4 regions of the Streptomyces sp. NPDC048441 genome follow, and region 4 is predicted to be linked to each of the others. Evidence: riboswitches for the same ligand, from Rfam matches in the RefSeq annotation. Region 4 holds a riboswitch; each other region holds the start of a gene.
What was found. Region 4 has a riboswitch for cobalamin ahead of ACGFSB_RS16130 (cobalamin biosynthesis protein). Riboswitches for the same ligand answer to the same signal wherever they lie in the genome.
Positions count from the first base shown of each region.

Region 1 (4,177 bases), 490 kb from region 4:
CACCCTGTCCGCGCTCCCGCCCAGGGTGTGGCTGAGCAGCAGCACGAGTGCGAACGAGCAGACCGCCCCCGCGAAAGCGCCCGCCGAGACCGACACCGCTCCCCCGCCGACCCCCAGGACGACGACCGCGACCGCCCCCGTGGACGCGCCCGAGGAGACGCCGAGCACGAAGGGGTCCGCGAGGGGGTTGCGCAGGAGGGACTGGAGGACCGTTCCGCAGACGGCCAGGCCGGCGCCGCAGACCGCCGCGAGGAGCGTGCGCGGCATCCGCAGGTTCCAGACGATGCCGTCCCTGATGGGCGTCAGCTCCGCCTCTCCCCAGCCCAGGTGAGCCGCCACCGCCGACCATACGTCCGGTACGGAGATGTCCGCGGGGCCGATGGTGACGGCCACCGCCACGGAGAGGAGGAGGGCGCCGATGCCCGTCGTCCAGAGCAGGGCGTGGCCTATACCGCCCGGGACGGCTCTCCTCACTTGGCCAGCCCGAACTTCCGCAGTGCGTCCGCGACTTGTTCCACGCCGTCCACCGTGCGGATCGTCGGGTTCATCGCCTGGCCGCTCAGCAGCACGTACCGCTTCTTCTTCACCGCGGTCAGGTTCTTGGTGACCGGGTCGGACTCCAGGAACTCGATCTTCTTCTTCGCGCTCTCGGCCGTCTGCGACTTGCGCGTGAGGTCGCCGATGACGAGGACGTCCGGGTCACGGTCGGCCACCGTCTCCCAGTTGATCTGGGGCCACTCCTCGCGGGTGTCGTCGAAGACGTTCTTCGCGCCCAGTTCGCGGGTGATGATGCCGGGCGCTCCGCAGCAGCCCGCCATGTAGGGGGCGTCGGAGTTGGCGAACCAGTAAAGGAGCGTCGTGTCGGAGGCGTTGATGTTCTTCATGGCCTTCGCCACCCGGCCCTTGAGCTCCGCGATCAGGCGTTCGCCGCGCTTCTCCACGCCGAACACCCGTGCTAGGTCCCGCACTTCGCCGTACACCGTGTCCATGGTCAGCGTCTTGTCGCGGCTGCCGTCGCCGTCGCCGCTGTTGTCCTTGCCCGCGCAGTCGGAGGGCGAGACATAGGCGGGTACGCCGAGTTCGGCGAACTTGGCGCGGTCGGCGACGCCGCCCTTGCTGACCGTCGCGAGGAAGGACGCGGTGACGAAGTCCGGCTCCTTGGCGAGCACCTTTTCGAAGGAGGGGTAGCTGTCAGCAAGGCGGTCGACCTTGTCGTTCTCCTTCTCCAGGCCCTCCAGCACCGGGTCCGTCCAGGTGCCGGTGCCTGCCATGCGGTCCGCGAGGCCCAGGGAGAGCAGGATCTCGGTGGAGCCCTGGTCGAGGGAGACCGCCCGCCTGGGCGGCGCCTTGATCTCCGCCTTCTTGCCGCAGGAGGTGAGGGTCAGCGGGTAGCCTGCCGCCTTCTCTTCCGTGGTGGAGGTGGCCTGCGAGCCGCCGCAGGACGTCAGCGTGACGGCCAGGCCTGCGGCGACGAGGACGGGCATACGTACGCGCCAGGCTGATGCGCGACGGGCTGATACGCGCCGGACTGATGCGCGACGGACTGATACGCGACGGGCTGTGGAGGACACACGATCCCTTGAGTCTCACGGCTCATACGCGGAGCCTGGCCTGCTTCATCACCTCCGCCGCCCGGTGCGGGGGCGAAGGCGCCAGCAGGTCTTCGGACTCGGGGATCGGCCGGACGGGACGCCTTCCCAGGCGTCCATGGACGCCCAGTGGCTATGGCCCCGCCCGTCCTCCCTCACCGCTGCGCGTCAGTTCCGGATTCGCACCGGATTCCCTGGCCCTGGTGTGGGTTGACTGGCGCTCGCAAGCTATCACGCAGGGTCAGGACGGCTGCTCGGGCCTCGGTGCGCCGCGGTACGTGCCGAAGGACCATTTGTTGCCCTCGGGGTCGGCGATCGCGAACTCCCGGCTGCCGTACGGCTGGTCCTCGATCTCGCGGATGATCTCGACCCCGGCGGCGGTGAGGCGCTGGTAGAGGTCGTCCACGTGGTCGGTGACTACGTACGCGCCGAAGGTGCCCGGCTTCAGGCACCAGTCCTGGGACTTCTCGTCGTACGAGCCGAGCATCACGGCACCGCCCTCGGGCCAGTCGAGCTCGGCGTGCGCCACGCGGTCGCCGTCCTCGTAGACGGCGGTACGCAGGAAGCCGACCGTGCCGACCAGGAAGTCGATCAGGGCGGGGGCGTCATTGGCCTGGAGCGTCGGCCAGACGTCGGGCGCACGCCCGGCAGAGGCGGAGGCAGGGGCGGAGGCAGGGGCGGAGGTGGAGGCGGACTGGGGCTGCTGCTGCTTCTCGGTGGTGTCCATGGGACCTACTCTTCTCCCCCTCCGTAGCTTCCGGCTTGGATATTCCGGCACTCTTCGGCCAGCCAGCCGCTGGGACTGACGCCGGTGTACTGCTGGAAGTCCCGCACCAGGTGGGAGTGGTCGTAATAGCCGCAGTCGGCTGCCACGCGGGCCAGGTCAGGGGCGGTGCCCGCGGCCACGGGACGTACGACGGCGTTCCGTGCGCGGTGGAAACGCATCAGACGACCGGCCTGCTTGGGGCTCAGGCCCGTCTCGGCGCGGAAGAGCGTGGTGAGGCGGCGCTCGCTGAGCGCGACATGCCGGGAGAGGCCGCGCAGCGTGCCCACGCCCCGGTGCCGGGCCAGCCAGGCCCACGCCTCGGCGACCTCGGGGCGTACGGAAGCCCTGCCGCCGGAGTCGGCATCGGCGTCCGCCGCCCGCTGCCTCAAGTAGGCGGACAGGGAAGCGAAGCGCTCCTCCCAGCCGGACTGCTCGCACAGCAGCTCCCGTACGTCGGCGGCGCGTCGCCCCATCACCTCCGAACCCGGCGTCACCAGGTCGCCCGCCAGTTCCCCGGCCGGTACGCCGAGCAGGGCGCGGGCGGCGAGCGGATGCACGGCGAGCTGGATGCCCGCCTCGTGCTCGGGCCTGACGACGTACGCCGGGGACTGGTGCAGGCCACCCGTGACGATGTCCGCGCGGAACGCGTCGCTGCCGCGCGCCTGCTCGGGGGTGAGGCCGCTGATGACGGGGCCGTCCAGCGAGAAGATCAGCGTCAGATACGGGGACGGCAGTCCGCGGTGCAGTCCTGGCCGCTCGCCCGTGGTGCGGTAGCCGACCGCTGACACCACCATGCCGTCGAGCCGCGGGACGGCCCGCACGAACTCCCGGGAGGCGGTCTCGGCACTCTCCATGCAGTCAGTATGCGACGGGCGGGGCGCCGGGGCAGCGCCGACCGTCCCATGCCGCTACCCGTTCCCCCGCGTCCCACTCCCGCCACATCCGGTGATGTCGATCATGGGAATCCGCCGCCTGACCCCATACGATGACCCGCCGCCTCGGACGGGGCGCAGACCGCTCTCAGGGGGCACAAAACCATGGCAGTAACGGCAAAGGGCAAGGGCAAGCTGGCCGTCCTCGGCACGGCGGGTGCGCTCACCGCGGCCGTCCTCGCGGGGACGGCGCTCTGGCCGAGCACGGACGCGACGGCCGCCGACGACTCGGCGAAGACCGAAGCGGCGGCTGCGAAGGCCGCCACCGAGCTGCGGCACTGGCCCGAGCCGGTCGCGAAGAAGCTCGGCAAGGTCATCGCGAAGAACGGTCACAAGGGCGCGTACGCCGTCTTCGACGCGGACAACACGACGTACCGCAACGACCTGGAGGAATCCCTCCTCCCCTTCCTGGAGATGAAGGGGGTGCTGACCCGCAAGACGATGGACCCGTCGCTGAAGACCATCCCCTTCAAGGACACGGCGAAGCACAAGGAGAGCCTCTACAGCTACTACAACCGGCTCTGCGAGGTCGACGACCAGATCTGCTACCCGTGGGCCGCGCAGATCTTCTCCGGTTTCACGCTGAAGCAGCTCAAGGGCTACGTCGACGAGCTCCTCGCGTACGACAAGCCGATCCCCGCCGAGTACTACGAGGACGGGAAGCTGACCAAGACCGAGGTCGAGGCGCCCGAGTTCTCCCCCGGTATGCAGGAGCTCTACAAGACGCTGCGGGGGCACGGCATCGAGGTGTACGTCGTCAGCGCGGCCAGCGAGGACCTGGTGCGGATGGTCCTCGGCGACCCCAAGTACGGCTACGACGTGAAGCCCGAGAACGTCATCGGCGTCTCCATGCAGCTCAAGAACCGCAAGACCGGCGAGGTCACCAGCTC
Region 1 covers NZ_JBICXM010000005.1:39,727-43,903, reverse strand. Annotated here, with positions in the region: gene ACGFSB_RS13875 (FecCD family ABC transporter permease) at 1-474, opposite strand, end outside; gene ACGFSB_RS13870 (ABC transporter substrate-binding protein) at 471-1,484, opposite strand; cobalamin riboswitch at 1,637-1,823, opposite strand; gene ACGFSB_RS13865 (VOC family protein) at 1,831-2,316, opposite strand; gene ACGFSB_RS13860 (helix-turn-helix domain-containing protein) at 2,322-3,209, opposite strand; gene ACGFSB_RS13855 (haloacid dehalogenase-like hydrolase) at 3,393-4,177, shown strand, end outside.
Region 1: linked by a shared signal. The riboswitch ahead of ACGFSB_RS13870 (ABC transporter substrate-binding protein) and the one ahead of ACGFSB_RS16130 (cobalamin biosynthesis protein) in region 4 are both predicted to bind cobalamin.

Region 2 (4,177 bases), on a different contig from region 4:
TTCGGAGACGAGCGCCATGATCGGCGACCGCATGGACACGGACGTCCTCGCCGGTCTCGAGGCCGGGATGGAGACCTTCCTGGTCCTCACCGGCCTGACCTCGGAGAAGGACATCGACGAGTACCCGTTCCGGCCGTCCAACGTCGTGGACTCCATCGCGGACCTCGTCGACAGGATCTGACGCCCCCGGTAGGCCCCTGGGCCACCCGTTTGCCTCACAGGGCAGGCGCGGCGTGTCGCGGCGCGTGAACCTCGGAACAGGAGGTTCACGATGCGTACCTGTTCCACCACCCTGCGTGGCATAGCCGCGGCGGCCGCCATCGCCGCGCTCCCCGTCGCCGCCGCGACGCCCGCGTACGCCCATGACGAGGGCAAAGTTCATGCCACGGTCAGCCCGTCCAGCGCCGCGCCGGGGGCCCAGGTCGAGGTGAGCGTCACGGGCTGTGACGGGACGACCGGGTCCGCCGGGTCCGGGGCGTTCACCGGTGACGCGAAGCTCACCGGGCGGGACGGCGACAAGTTCTCCCTCAACGGCTCGGCGACGGTCAGGAACGGCATCTCGGGTACGTTCGACGTCACCGTGATCTGCGACGGCCACCCCCACCAGGGCGCCGGCACCGTCCAGGTGATCCAGCACCACTCCGAGCCCGTCTCGCCGGTCCGCGCGGGCGGCGGCGGCACGGCGCAGCTGGCCGTCGAACCCGCCCAGGAGGCGGGCCCCGGCACCCGGCATGCGGTGATCGGCCTGGTGCTCGCCGGGGTGGCGGCCGTGGCCGTGGCGTTCCGCAGCGTCCGCCGGCGCCGCTCCGAGTGACGGGCCACGACCGATATGTCCGGCCATGAGAGGCCGACAGGACACGGGCGATTCCTCACCGGGCTCGCCTGGGCGCTGCTGCTCGTCGGCCTCTGGCTGTGGGGCAGCGAGATCACCGACGTACGCGGCGGTGTCTCCGAGCCCACCAACGGTGACGTCGCGGCGGTGGGCCGCCCGTTCGGTGTCGAACTCCCGGACGCGCACGAGCCGCTGGCCCCCGCGAGGCCGCAACGCGTCGATGTCCCCTCGCTGAAGGTGCGGGCGCCGGTGATCGCCCGTGGTCTCGATCAGGAGGGTGCCATCGATCCGCCGTCCTTCGAGCAGGCGGGCGACGTCGGCTGGTACGCGGGCGGGACGCGCCCCGGTGCGGTCGGCACGTCCCTGTTCGTGGGCCATGTCGACACCGAGACGCGCCCGGCGGTCTTCTACGACCTCAGTGCGGTGCGCCCCGGCGAGAAGGTCCGGGTGACGCGGGACGACGGCTCGGTCGCGGTGTTCACCGTGGACGACGTCCAGGTGCTCAGCCGCGACCGCTTCGACGCGAAGAAGGCGTACGGCCCCCACGAGAAGGGCCGCGCCGAACTCCGTCTCATCACCTGCGGCGGCACGTTCGACCGGGCGGCAAGGACCTACTCGGCGAACGTGGTGGTGTCCGCCTACCTCACTGGGGTGGCGCCGTAGGGGTGGCGCCGAGGGGCGAGGGCACTCCCGCCGCGCTCGCACTCACGGAGGCACCCGTGGCGTCGGCCCCTTCCTGTGCGGCCCCTTCTCGTACAGCCCCTTCTCGTACGGCCCGCAGGCCGAGGCCTCCGAACACCGCCGCGAACACCGCCCACAGCAGGGCGTGCGAGGCGACCGACAGGACCCGGAAGTCCCACAGCAGGGTCGCGTCGACCGGGACCGGGTCGGGATTGTCCGGGAGCAGGAAGAGCGCGGCGAGCACGGCGACGGTCGTCAGGGCCGCCGCGATCTGCCGCACCGGAACGGATCTGGCCGACAGGCGTACGTACACCTGCCAGACCAGGAACATGCCGAGGACGCCGATGGCGACGGACGCGAGCCACATCGTCTGGCGGTCGCCGACCGTGCCCGAGTCGCCGACACCCGGCGGGTTCGCCGGATAGCGCAGACCGGGCAGCAGGGAGACGGCGAGGAACGCCGCTCCGGCGAAGGTGAGTGCGCGCGGCCAGGGGGCCGAGCGCGGGTCGCGACGGTGCACCAGGGCGTATGCCACGGCGAACAGGATGCCGATGGCCAGACCCATGACGACCGAGGCGACGACCAGACCCAGGTGCTGGGTCGAGCGGGTGAAGAGCTCTTCGTGGTGCTGCGCGGACTGAGCGGCGCCGTGCATGTGCTCCTCGGCGGCCGACCGCTTCTCCTCGACGCGGATCGCCCGGTCCATCAGCGGCTCGGCGAGGAGGAGGGAGAAGAGACCGGCCGCGAGGCCCGCCGCTCCTCCCGCCGCGAGACCCCGGCCGAGCAGGGGGAGTACAGGTGAGGACGATGGGGATGGCATGGTGCTTTTTCCGTCCCCGATCAGTGGCATGGGGCACCGAAGAGGTGCCTGCCGTCGTGGGCGAATTCGTGGAGGTAGCTGCCGGTCGCCGAGATCAGCGAGCCGTTGTCGATGAAGACCGCGTAGAGCGCGATCAACGCGATGATGGCCGCGGCCGACGCGATCAGCCAGTCGCGGGTGCTCGCCGTGGCGGCCTGGACCGCCAGGCTGTCCGTGTGCGATGCGCTGTGGCCTGTGAGGGCAGACATACGGATGGGCCTCCTTCTGGGGTTTCCACGCCCCAATGCAGGAGGACGACAGCTCAGTTCCTGGCTTCCGCACGCCTCGCGGTGTGTGGTCACAGTGGCGGGACCGCCCCGGAATCGCACCGGGTTCCTGTCAACCGTCGCCTCAATGTATGGACTTGTCGTCCCGGAGAGTCCCAGCTGGTCATGGGCACTGTCAACAGTGCCTCCAGGCAACCATGCCCGGTCGGCGGCCCGCTCCCCCCGGAGCCGTCGACCGGGCTGGTCCTCGACCGCGCGCGCACGAGCTGCGGGAGTAACCCGGCGCCGGCGCGGGAGGTTCGATGGCCAACCCCGCAATGCGGGTTGGTCGATCAGGCCGGGGGCTTGGGCCGTTGTGACGACTCTAGAACGGATGAGCGCTGGAGCCTAGAGGTGGATTGACGCCAAGTCGCGATCTCTTGCCCCTGTGTGATCTCCCCAGGTGGCGACGGTCGCCGGGAGAGCCATCGGGAAGGTTCGGACCAACTGCTGGTCAACTGCCGCGCAGCGTCTTGTCGTCGATCGATCCCTTGATCACTTCGGTGGCCACAAGGTCTATGAGCAGGCGTTCCCTGCGTGCGTACCGCCGCAGCACGTCGAATGCCTCGTCCACACTCGTGTGCCGGCGCTCGGCGAGTATGCCTTTGGCCTGTTCGATGCGGATTCGGCTGGTCAGAGCGCCCTGTAGCTGTGTGGTGAGGGTCCGATACTCCGAGTAGGTGTGGAAATTGTGCAGACCCACCGCGATGGCGTCGGCGATCGCCTGCGCCAGGAGCAACTCGCCCTCGGCGTACGGGCCCTGAGATGTCCCGGGTACGAAGACGTTGAGCGCGCCGAGGAGGTCATCGTGCCGCCGCAGCGGAACCGCGTAGGTCACCGCGATGCCGTGGGTCCGGGCGACCTCCGTGAACTCCGGCCAGCGCCCGGCGGGTTCGGGCTCCGTGAGCAGGACCGGCGGCACGGTCCTGCCCGTGCCGAGGCTCTCCACGCAGGGCCCGCCGCTCTGTTGGGCCGCGAGGAGGTCGAGTGCGAGATCCGGGGGGTGGCCGCCGACGGCGACGGGAGAGGTGCCCGGTCCTTTGAACATGACTCCGGTTGCGGACGCGTCGAGCAGCTCCACGCAGTGGCCCGCGACGCGGCTCAGGTGCCGCTCGGGGTCGAAGTCGTCGGCGAGTGTGTTGGTGGCCTCCATCAGGACTTCGGCCAGCCGCAATTCAGAGGTGCGATCCCGCATGATCTCCTCCCCGGGAGTGCTTCCCCGCGCAGGGGCGCCTACCCCCGGGCACCAAGCTGTAACAGCTCTTCTACAGGTCTCCGCTGCGGACGGGCGGGCCTCGTGGGCTGGGAGTGCGTATGTCAGGATTGAGAATCGGACAGTGCACCCAAGGGGGAGTGGATGTACCACAAAGGCACCGGCCGCGGTCATCGAATCGCGGGCCGGGGGGTGAAGGCTGCGGCGGCGTTTGCGGGGGCGGCGCTGTTGCTGGCGGGGTGCTCCTCGGGTGACGGCAAGGACGGCGACGAGTCGTCGGGTCAGCCGATCAAACAGCAGCCGAAGGGCACCGACCCGTACTGGGT
Region 2 covers NZ_JBICXM010000001.1:176,022-180,198, forward strand. Annotated here, with positions in the region: gene ACGFSB_RS00790 (HAD-IIA family hydrolase) at 1-181, shown strand, start outside; gene ACGFSB_RS00795 (hypothetical protein) at 272-814, shown strand; gene ACGFSB_RS00800 (class F sortase) at 830-1,495, shown strand; gene ACGFSB_RS00805 (CbtA family protein) at 1,476-2,333, opposite strand; gene ACGFSB_RS00810 (CbtB-domain containing protein) at 2,354-2,581, opposite strand; cobalamin riboswitch at 2,614-2,735, opposite strand; gene ACGFSB_RS00815 (ANTAR domain-containing protein) at 3,093-3,833, opposite strand; gene ACGFSB_RS00820 (glycoside hydrolase family 6 protein) at 3,996-4,177, shown strand, end outside.
Region 2: linked by a shared signal. The riboswitch ahead of ACGFSB_RS00810 (CbtB-domain containing protein) and the one ahead of ACGFSB_RS16130 (cobalamin biosynthesis protein) in region 4 are both predicted to bind cobalamin.

Region 3 (4,177 bases), on a different contig from region 4:
TCGCCGTGCACCAGGACGTCGATGCCCACCTTCTCCTGGAAGGCGATGACCTCGCGGATCTCGGTCCTGATGCGCTCTTCGTAGCCATCCGTGTCGATGCGTCCGGCGCGCAGGTCGGCGCGGGCGGTGCGCAGTTCCGTGGTCTGCGGGAACGAGCCGATCGTGGTGGTGGGGAGCAGCGGCAGGCCGAGGTGGGCGCGCTGGGCGGTGGCCCGCACCTCGTACGGTGCGGAGCGGCGGCCGTCGGCGTCGGTGACGGCGGCGACGCGGGCCCGGACCGCCGGGTCGCGGGTGATGGAGGAGTGCTGACGGGACGCCAGATCGGCCCGGTTGGCGGCGAGTTCGGCGGTGATCGCCGAGGTTCCTTCGGTGAGGCCGCGCGCGAGAGTGACGATCTCGGTGGTCTTCTGGCGGGCGAAGGCCAGCCAGCGCAGGATCTGCGGGTCGATGTCCCGCTCGGCGGCGGCGTCGATCGGCACGTGCAGCAGTGAGCAGGAGGCGGCCACGTCCACCCGGTCGGCGAGGCCGAGGAGGGTGCCGAGGGTGGAGAGCGACTTCTCGAAGTCGTTGATCCAGATGTTGCGGCCGTTGACGACGCCCGCGACAAGGCGCTTGCCGGGCAGCCCGCCGACGGCGGCGAGGCCGTCCAGGTTGGCCGCGGCGGCTTCGGTGAAGTCGAGCGCGAGGCCGTCCACCGGGGCCTTCGCGAGCACGGGCAGTGCGTCGCCGAGCCGGTCGAAGTAGGAGGCGAGCAGCAGCTTCGGCCGGTCGGTGAGCCTACCGAGTTCCCGGTAGGCGCGGGAGGCGGCGTTGAGCTCGGCCGGTGTGCGGTCCTGGACCAGGGCGGGCTCGTCGAGCTGCACCCACTCGGCGCCCGCCGCACGGAGATCGGCGAGGACCTCGGCGTACACGGGAAGGAGCCGGTCGAGCAGGGTGAGCGGTTCGAAGTCGGCGGCGACGCCGGGGGCGGGCTTGGCGAGCAGGAGGTAGGTCACCGGGCCGACGAGGGCCGGGCGGGCGGTGTGGCCGAGAGCGAGGGCTTCCGTCAGCTCGGCGACCTGCTTGGTGGAGTCGGTCGCGAAGACGGTGTCAGGGCCCAGCTCGGGGACCAGATAGTGGTAGTTGGTGTCGAACCACTTGGTCATCTCGAGGGGCGCCACGTCCTTGTTGCCGCGGGCCATGGCGAAGTAGCCGTCGAGCGGGTCGGCCGCGAGAGCGTCACGGTGGCGGGCGGGGACAGCGCCGACCATGACGCTGGTGTCCAGGACATGGTCGTAGTACGAGAAATCACCGGTCGGCACCTCGTCGATGCCGGCGTCGGCCAACTGCTGCCAGTTCGCACGGCGCAGGCCCTGCGCGGTCTCCTTCAGGGCGTCAGCGGTGACGCGGCCCTTCCAGTAGCCCTCGACGGCCTTCTTCAGTTCACGGTGCCGGCCTTGGCGGGGGTAGCCGTACACGGTGGCCCGTGCTGCCGCGGCTGCGGACTTCGCTGTCACGGAAATCTCCTTCGCGAGATGACTCCTGAGAATCCCGGAGACGGGACACGGACGCGAAGGGATGACGAACCGGGTGGGCCGAACCCGCGCCATCGGCGCGCTGCCCACCTGATCTGTACGCCGACCCGCCCACGAGGTCACCGGGATGTCCGCACGTGAGGGTCACGTACGGGCAACGGGCAGGTCTTCGGACTCGCGGGCACATCTGCCGAGGCAGACTCCTACTGGCCGTCGCTTCCCGGATCCTCGGCCGGATCCAGTGCGTATGACGGCGGTCGTTCCCGCTCACCGCTGCGGGGCAGTCCCGGATTCCCACCGGGTTCCCTCTTGCGACGCGCCTGTCTGGCGAACAGGGCGAACCAGCTGCACGGATCAGACTAGAGCACACACCGGGGGCGAGCCAGGATGGGGAGTCGGGGGCTACCGTGAGCCTCAGCAGTACAGGGGGAAGGGGAAGGCCCATGGAGTGGTTCTGGATCGTTCTCATCATCTTCTGGACGGGCGGCTTCGCGTGGGTGGCCGACAACGTCCGTACCGCTCTGCGCAATCGGCATGAGCGGAAGCTGGAACTGATGGAGGCGGCGAAGCAGGAACGCCTGGCTGTCGAAGCGGCATATCAGTCGCCGGAGCCGGTGTGCGGGTGCACGCACCACCTTGCCAAGCACGACAAGCAGGGGCTGTGCCATGAGCGCGTCGAGGTGCCGACGGAATGGGACGAGAACAAGAAGCCGCTGAAGTACGAGGCGGGGCAGTGCGACTGCCAGCGCTATGTGGGGCCGCAGCCGCTGTCGCAGGTGTTCGCGGAGGAACTGACGGACCGGGGCTTCTGATCTGCGGACTGACTGGCCAAGGTAGTGAGGTCATGACCGGTCCTCAGTCGATACCGGACCGCTCCACCCCCGCCACGATCCACCGCTGGAAGCACAGGAACACCACGAGGAGCGGCAGGATCGACACGGCCGCCGCGATGAACAGCTCGTGCAGCCTGATGACTTGGGAGGTGGTGAAGGACGAAAGCGCGACCTGCACCGTCCACGCGTTCCGGTCCTGCCCGATCACCAGCGGCCACAGGAAGGAGTTCCACGCGCCGATGAAGACGATCGTCCCGACGGCCGCGAAGACGGGTCGCGCGTTCGGTACGACGATGCGCCAGTAGGTACGCCAGTAGCCGAGCCCGTCGACCTGCGCTGCGTCCTCCAACTCCCGGGGGAAGCCCAGGAAGTACTGCCGGAAGATGAAACAGGCGAAGGCGGAGAACAGGGTGGGGACGATCAGGCCGCGGAGTGTGGAGATCCAGCCGAGCGACGATACGAGGACGAAGCTCGGTACGAACGTGACGGCTGCCGGGACCATCAGGGTGCCGAGGACGGCGTAGAAGACCTTGTTCGCGTGCCGGTAGGGGATGCGGGCGAGGCCGTACCCGGCGAGGGAGGCGAGCAGCAGCGTGCCGAGCGTCGTCGCGACCGCGATCAGCGCGGAATTGAGCAGGGAGCGGGCGAAGGGGACGGACGTGTCGTCGAAGAGTTCCGTCACGTTCGACCAGCGCAACTGCGGGGGAAACAGGGTCCATTCGGGCGACGTGATGTCCTGCTCGCTCGCAAGGCCGTTGCGGACGAGGAGATAGAAGGGGATCAGGAAGAGGAGGGCGAGCGCGACGAGCAGGACGATCCGCAGCGCCCGCCCCACGCGTACCAGGGCGTTGTCCATCAGTCCTCAGTCCTCCTTCCTGCCGAGTCCGAACCACCGTGCCTGACCCACCGTCACCACCGCGATGATCAACGCGAGGATCACCGCTCCCGCGCTGCCGAGCCCCAGGTTCTGCCCCTGGCCGAGGGCCGTGTAGTAGAGGTAGACGAGCGGCGGGCGTGCGTAGGGCGGGTAACCGCGGGCGTCCGAAAGGAGGTTGTAGAACTCGTCGAAGGCCTGGAAGGCGTTGACCACGAGGAGCAGGACGACCGCGACCGAGGTGGCGCGCAGCTGCGGCAGGGTGATGTGGCGGAGCACCTGCCAGCCCGGCCGTGCTCCGTCCACGGCGGCGGCCTCGTACAGGACGGGGCTGATCCGCTGGAGCCCGGCCAGAAAGAGGATCATGTAGAAACCGGCCTGGAGCCAGAGCCGCACGGTCACGATCACCAGCCAGTACCACGGCGGTTCGGTGGTCGATAGCCAGGCGATCTGGTCGCCCCCGAACCAGCCGAGCACGGTGTTGGCGAGGCCGAACCGCACACCGTTGAAGATCGACATCTTCCAGATCAGGGCCGCGACGACATAGCTGCACGCTGCGGGCAGGAAGAAGACGGACCGGAAGAAGGCCTGCGCGCGGCGCACCCGGTTGACCATCAGGGCGAGGGCGAGCGAGAGCGCGAACGTGGCAGGGACGATGAACGCGGTGAATACCAGGAAGGTCCGCAGACTGCTCGTGAACGTGCCGTCCGACAGCATCGCGCTGTAGTTGTCCAGGCCCACGAAGTCGGTGGGGGTGACGGTGTTGCGGGCGTCGAAGAAGCTGAGGCCGACGCTCCACAGCAGCGGGACGTACGTGAAGAGGCCGAGGCCGATCGCGAAGGGGCCGACGAAGACCCAGAACCAGAGGGTGCGGTTGCGTGTCCGGCGCCGCTGTCCCGCGCTCTGCGCAGCCGGTGCCGCAACTGGCCTTCTGGCGACGGAGGTTGTCACGACTT
Region 3 covers NZ_JBICXM010000008.1:19,922-24,098, reverse strand. Annotated here, with positions in the region: gene metE (5-methyltetrahydropteroyltriglutamate--homocysteine S-methyltransferase) at 1-1,496, opposite strand, end outside; cobalamin riboswitch at 1,657-1,875, opposite strand; gene ACGFSB_RS20895 (hypothetical protein) at 1,958-2,326, shown strand; gene ACGFSB_RS20890 (carbohydrate ABC transporter permease) at 2,370-3,203, opposite strand; gene ACGFSB_RS20885 (carbohydrate ABC transporter permease) at 3,210-4,055, opposite strand; gene ACGFSB_RS20880 (ABC transporter substrate-binding protein) at 4,169-4,177, opposite strand, start outside.
Region 3: linked by a shared signal. The riboswitch ahead of metE (5-methyltetrahydropteroyltriglutamate--homocysteine S-methyltransferase) and the one ahead of ACGFSB_RS16130 (cobalamin biosynthesis protein) in region 4 are both predicted to bind cobalamin.

Region 4 (4,177 bases):
CACTCACGCCCTTCACCCGATCGAGAGCGCGCCATGCAGCGAGGTGACATATGGCATAATGGCATCATGCTGTCTGCTAGCGTCGGCTGCACATAGAGCTCTCCGCCCTATGTCATTAGGTGAAGCAGCTACGACGACAGCGAGGAGCCACCATGCCGAGGGACAGAGAAGTAGACCCGAGCCTCAATCGCCGCAGGCTGCGTATCGCGCTCCGCAAGGCCCGTGAGGCCGCGGAGCAGTCACAGGGTCAAGCCGCCCATGCCCTCGACTGGTCATTGTCAAAAATCATGAGGATCGAGCAGGGCACGGTCAGCCTCTCCGTCACGGATCTGCGCGCCCTGCTCCAGCAGTACGGGGTGGCGGACCCGGTGCTCGCCGGAGAGCTCGAAGAGGCCGCCCGCGGGTCCAAGGGCGCGAGCTGGTGGGCCCAGTACAACGACGTCATCGGACCGCAGTTCAGCCAATACCTGGGGTACGAGAGCGCCGCCGCCTCGATTCGCACGTACAACCCGATCATCGTGCCCGGCTTTCTGCAGACGGACGAGTACGCGCTGGCGCTCCTCGCCCCGCGGGTCGACGAGGCGAAGGCGCGGCGGATCGTGGAACTGCGGACCGCGCGTCAGGAGCGGGCCCTGGAGGGCGAAGACCCCCCGTGGACGTTCTTCGTCGTCGACGAGGCCGCCCTGCACCGTCAGATCGGCGGACCCCGTGTGCAGCGCGCCCAGTTGCAGCACCTCATCAGCATGTCGGAGCGCCCGAAGGTGTCCCTCCAAGTACTGCCGTTCACAGCGGGCGCCCACTACTCCACTGTCAGCAGCTTCATCCTGCTCGGCTTCCTGGACGACGAGGACCTGCTCTATCTGGAGGCCCAGGGGAACCAGTCGATCCGTGACGACCACGAATTGATCGTGCGTCACCAGGAGTGCTTCGAGTCCCTCCGTGAGATCGCGTACGGCGAAGACAAGGCGATCGACCTGATCAACCAGATCAGGGACAGCATCGACAGCAGCTGACCCGCCGGGCCCGGGGAGCCCGGCAGGAGCGAGGAGGCCACACATGCCAGCCGCGTTGCGAGAGTGGTGGAGGGGGATCCTCGCGGCCGTAAGACAGGCACCGTGGCGGAGCAGTGGTACGGATGGTGCACAGGGTGCCGGTGCGGCTTCCACCGACGCCACCACCGATACGACTGCCGACGCGACTGCCGATGCCGCCGACAACCCCGCCCGCGGGCGGGCAGCGTCCGCCGACCCCTCCTACAACCAGCTGGTCCGCGAAGCGATGGGCGACCGGGTTCGTGCGGAGCTGATGAACATGCTGGACCGCAATCGCACGAGCGACCACGTCCGGATGTTCACGACCAAGATCCGCTACTGCACCGGCTGCATACTCGTTCTGATGCTGGCCCTCGCCGGGCTGCTCGCCCTCATGGGCGCCTTGCACCTGACGAGCTTCTTGATGGTCGGCCCCGTGATCGGCGGCTTCATGGCCCCCGTGGTCGGACTGAGCCGTCAGCTGGTCAAGTTGATCTCACAGGCCGGGAATGCGGCGCCCACGCTCAGCGACGACCGCCGTGCTGTGGTTCCCGCTCAGCGACCCGACTCCAAAGCCGACGATCCTGCCTGACCTCGGCAAGACCCCACCACAGCCCCAAGGCCACCGCGGCCGCCACGGCCGCGAGGCCCCAGGTGGCAAGGCGCGCCGCCGTGCCCTCGACCAGCAGCGAGACCACCGCCCCCAGCAAGGCGGCCGCCGCGCCGAGCAGCACACACACCGCCACGACCTCGGATGTCTTCCGCTTCCCGCCGTGCCCGCCGTTCACCAGATGCCGCACTTCGGCGAGATGATGCTCGGTCATCCTTCTCCCCCTCCTTCTCCCGCAGCGCCGGCGAGTGCGTCCAGGAACGCGCGCCAGCGCTCAGCGGAGAAGACGACACGCGGCGCCGACAGGTTCTGCGAATCACGGACGATCACCGCTTCCCGCACAAAGGCGACTTCGACGCAGTGCGCGTCGGCCCCGCTGAAGCTGCTCCTACGCCAGAACCGTCCGGACGGGTTCTCATTGGACACGCCGACCTCCCCCTGCCAGAGAGCCGGCGCCCCTCGACGCGTGCCCGTCGTCCTTCACCCATGGCGATGCACGATAGTGCCGTGATCTTGAAGGGCCCAGAGGACCGCCGAGAACCACCACACCACGTCACAACCCGGGCTCAACCACTCTTGGACCGCTCTCCGGATGTCGTGTTCCAGTCTAGGAAAGTTCAATTTCCAGGCCTAGGGAAAATCCGGCCTCGTGTGGGCCTCAGCACACCACCCCCGCCCCAGGTCAACGGCAAGTTGACGGGCCTTCGCGGGCCGTGGTGGACTGCCGGAGCCAATACGGCAGCAGGAGAGGAAGCCGGTGCGAATCCGGCGCGGTCCCGCCACTGTCATCGAGGAACTGACTCCTCGAAAGCCAGGAACTCTCGCCGCCGATCACGTCGAACCAGGGCGCGGACACCCTGAGTGAGGACATATCGCCATGCGCGGCCGCCCCTTGCCGGACCAGTTCCCGAGCGTGAGCTCCCCTCTCGGCGTGGCGACGGGCTGAACCCATGTGTGCCGATCGCGACTTCGCGTACGGCGCCGCCGCCGGCCTCCTCGGTGATCTGTTCCTCGGCGATCCTCGCCGCGGGCATCCGGTCGCCGCGTTCGGCCGTGCCGCGAGTGCCGTCGAAGGTGTGCTGTGGCGGGACCACCGCGGATGGGGCGCGCTGCACGCCGTCGTGTGTGCCGGGGGTGCGGCCGGTGCCGCCGCCCTCGCCTCTTCTCTTGTACGTGGCTCACGCACCGGATCCGTCGCGCTGACCGCCGCCGCCACCTGGGCCGTGGTCGGCGGGACCTCGCTCGGGCGTGAGGCGCGGGCCATCGGCGGGGCGCTGGCCGCCGGGGATGTCGAGGTGGCGCGGGAGCGGCTGCCCCATCTGTGCGGGCGGGACCCGCAGTCGCTGGATGCCGATGGCATCGCGCGTGCCGTCGTCGAGTCCGTCGCCGAGAACACGTCCGACGCGGTGGTCGGGGCCTTGGTGTGGGGAGCTCTCGGCGGGGTCCCCGGCCTGGTCGGCTTCCGTGCCGTGAACACGCTCGACGCGATGGTCGGGCACAAGTCCGCCAAGTACCGGCGGTACGGGTGGGCTTCCGCCCGCCTCGACGACGTACTGGGGTGGCCGGGGGCCCGGCTCACCGCCGTGCTCGCGGCTGCCGCCGGGGATTCGCCGCGCGGCGCGGTGCGGGCCTGGCGGAATGACGCCGCCCGGCATCCGAGCCCCAACGCGGGGCCCGTCGAGGCCGCCTTCGCCGGGGCGTTGGGCGTACGGCTCGGGGGGACCCTCTCGTACGCGGGGCGGGTCGAGCACCGGCCTGTCCTGAACGGGGAGGGGCGGGGCGTCGAAGTCGCCGACATCGAGCGGGCCGTGCGGCTTTCGCGGCGGATCGGACTACTGACCTTGGGAGTTGCCGCGGCTGTGAGCACGATGCGGAAAGGCAGGTCCTCATGAAGGGCCGCGCGCAGGGCCGCACGGGCGGTGGACTGCTCGTCGCCGGGACCACGTCCGACGCCGGGAAGAGTGTCGTCACGGCCGGGATCTGCCGGTGGCTGGCGCGCAAGGGTGTGTCCGTCGCGCCCTTCAAGGCGCAGAACATGTCCCTCAACTCCTTTGTCACGCGCGAAGGTGCCGAGATCGGGCGGGCCCAGGCCATGCAGGCGCAGGCGGCCCGTGTCGAGCCGACCGCGCTGATGAATCCCGTACTGCTCAAGCCGGGCAGCGACCGCAGCAGTCAGGTCGTCCTGATGGGCAAGGCCGTGGGCGAGATGAGTGCGCGCGGCTACCACGGGGGGCGGCAGGAAGCACTCCTCTCGACCGTCGTGGGATGCCTGGAGGAACTTCGGGGCAGCTATGACGCCGTGATCTGCGAAGGCGCGGGCAGTCCCGCCGAGATCAATCTGCGACGTACGGACATCGTGAACATGGGGATCGCGCGGGCCGCCCGCTTCCCCGTGGTCGTGGTGGGCGACATCGACCGCGGGGGCGTGTTCGCCTCCTTCTTCGGGACGACCGCGCTGCTGAGCGCCGAGGACCAGGACCTCGTGGCCGGGTATCTCGTCAACAAGTTCCGGGGCGACGTCTCGCTGCTCGAACCG
Region 4 covers NZ_JBICXM010000005.1:529,111-533,287, reverse strand. Annotated here, with positions in the region: gene ACGFSB_RS16150 (helix-turn-helix domain-containing protein) at 153-1,013, shown strand; gene ACGFSB_RS16145 (hypothetical protein) at 1,057-1,623, shown strand; gene ACGFSB_RS16140 (hypothetical protein) at 1,556-1,855, opposite strand; gene ACGFSB_RS16135 (DUF397 domain-containing protein) at 1,852-2,067, opposite strand; cobalamin riboswitch at 2,341-2,483, shown strand; gene ACGFSB_RS16130 (cobalamin biosynthesis protein) at 2,592-3,533, shown strand; gene ACGFSB_RS16125 (cobyric acid synthase) at 3,530-4,177, shown strand, end outside.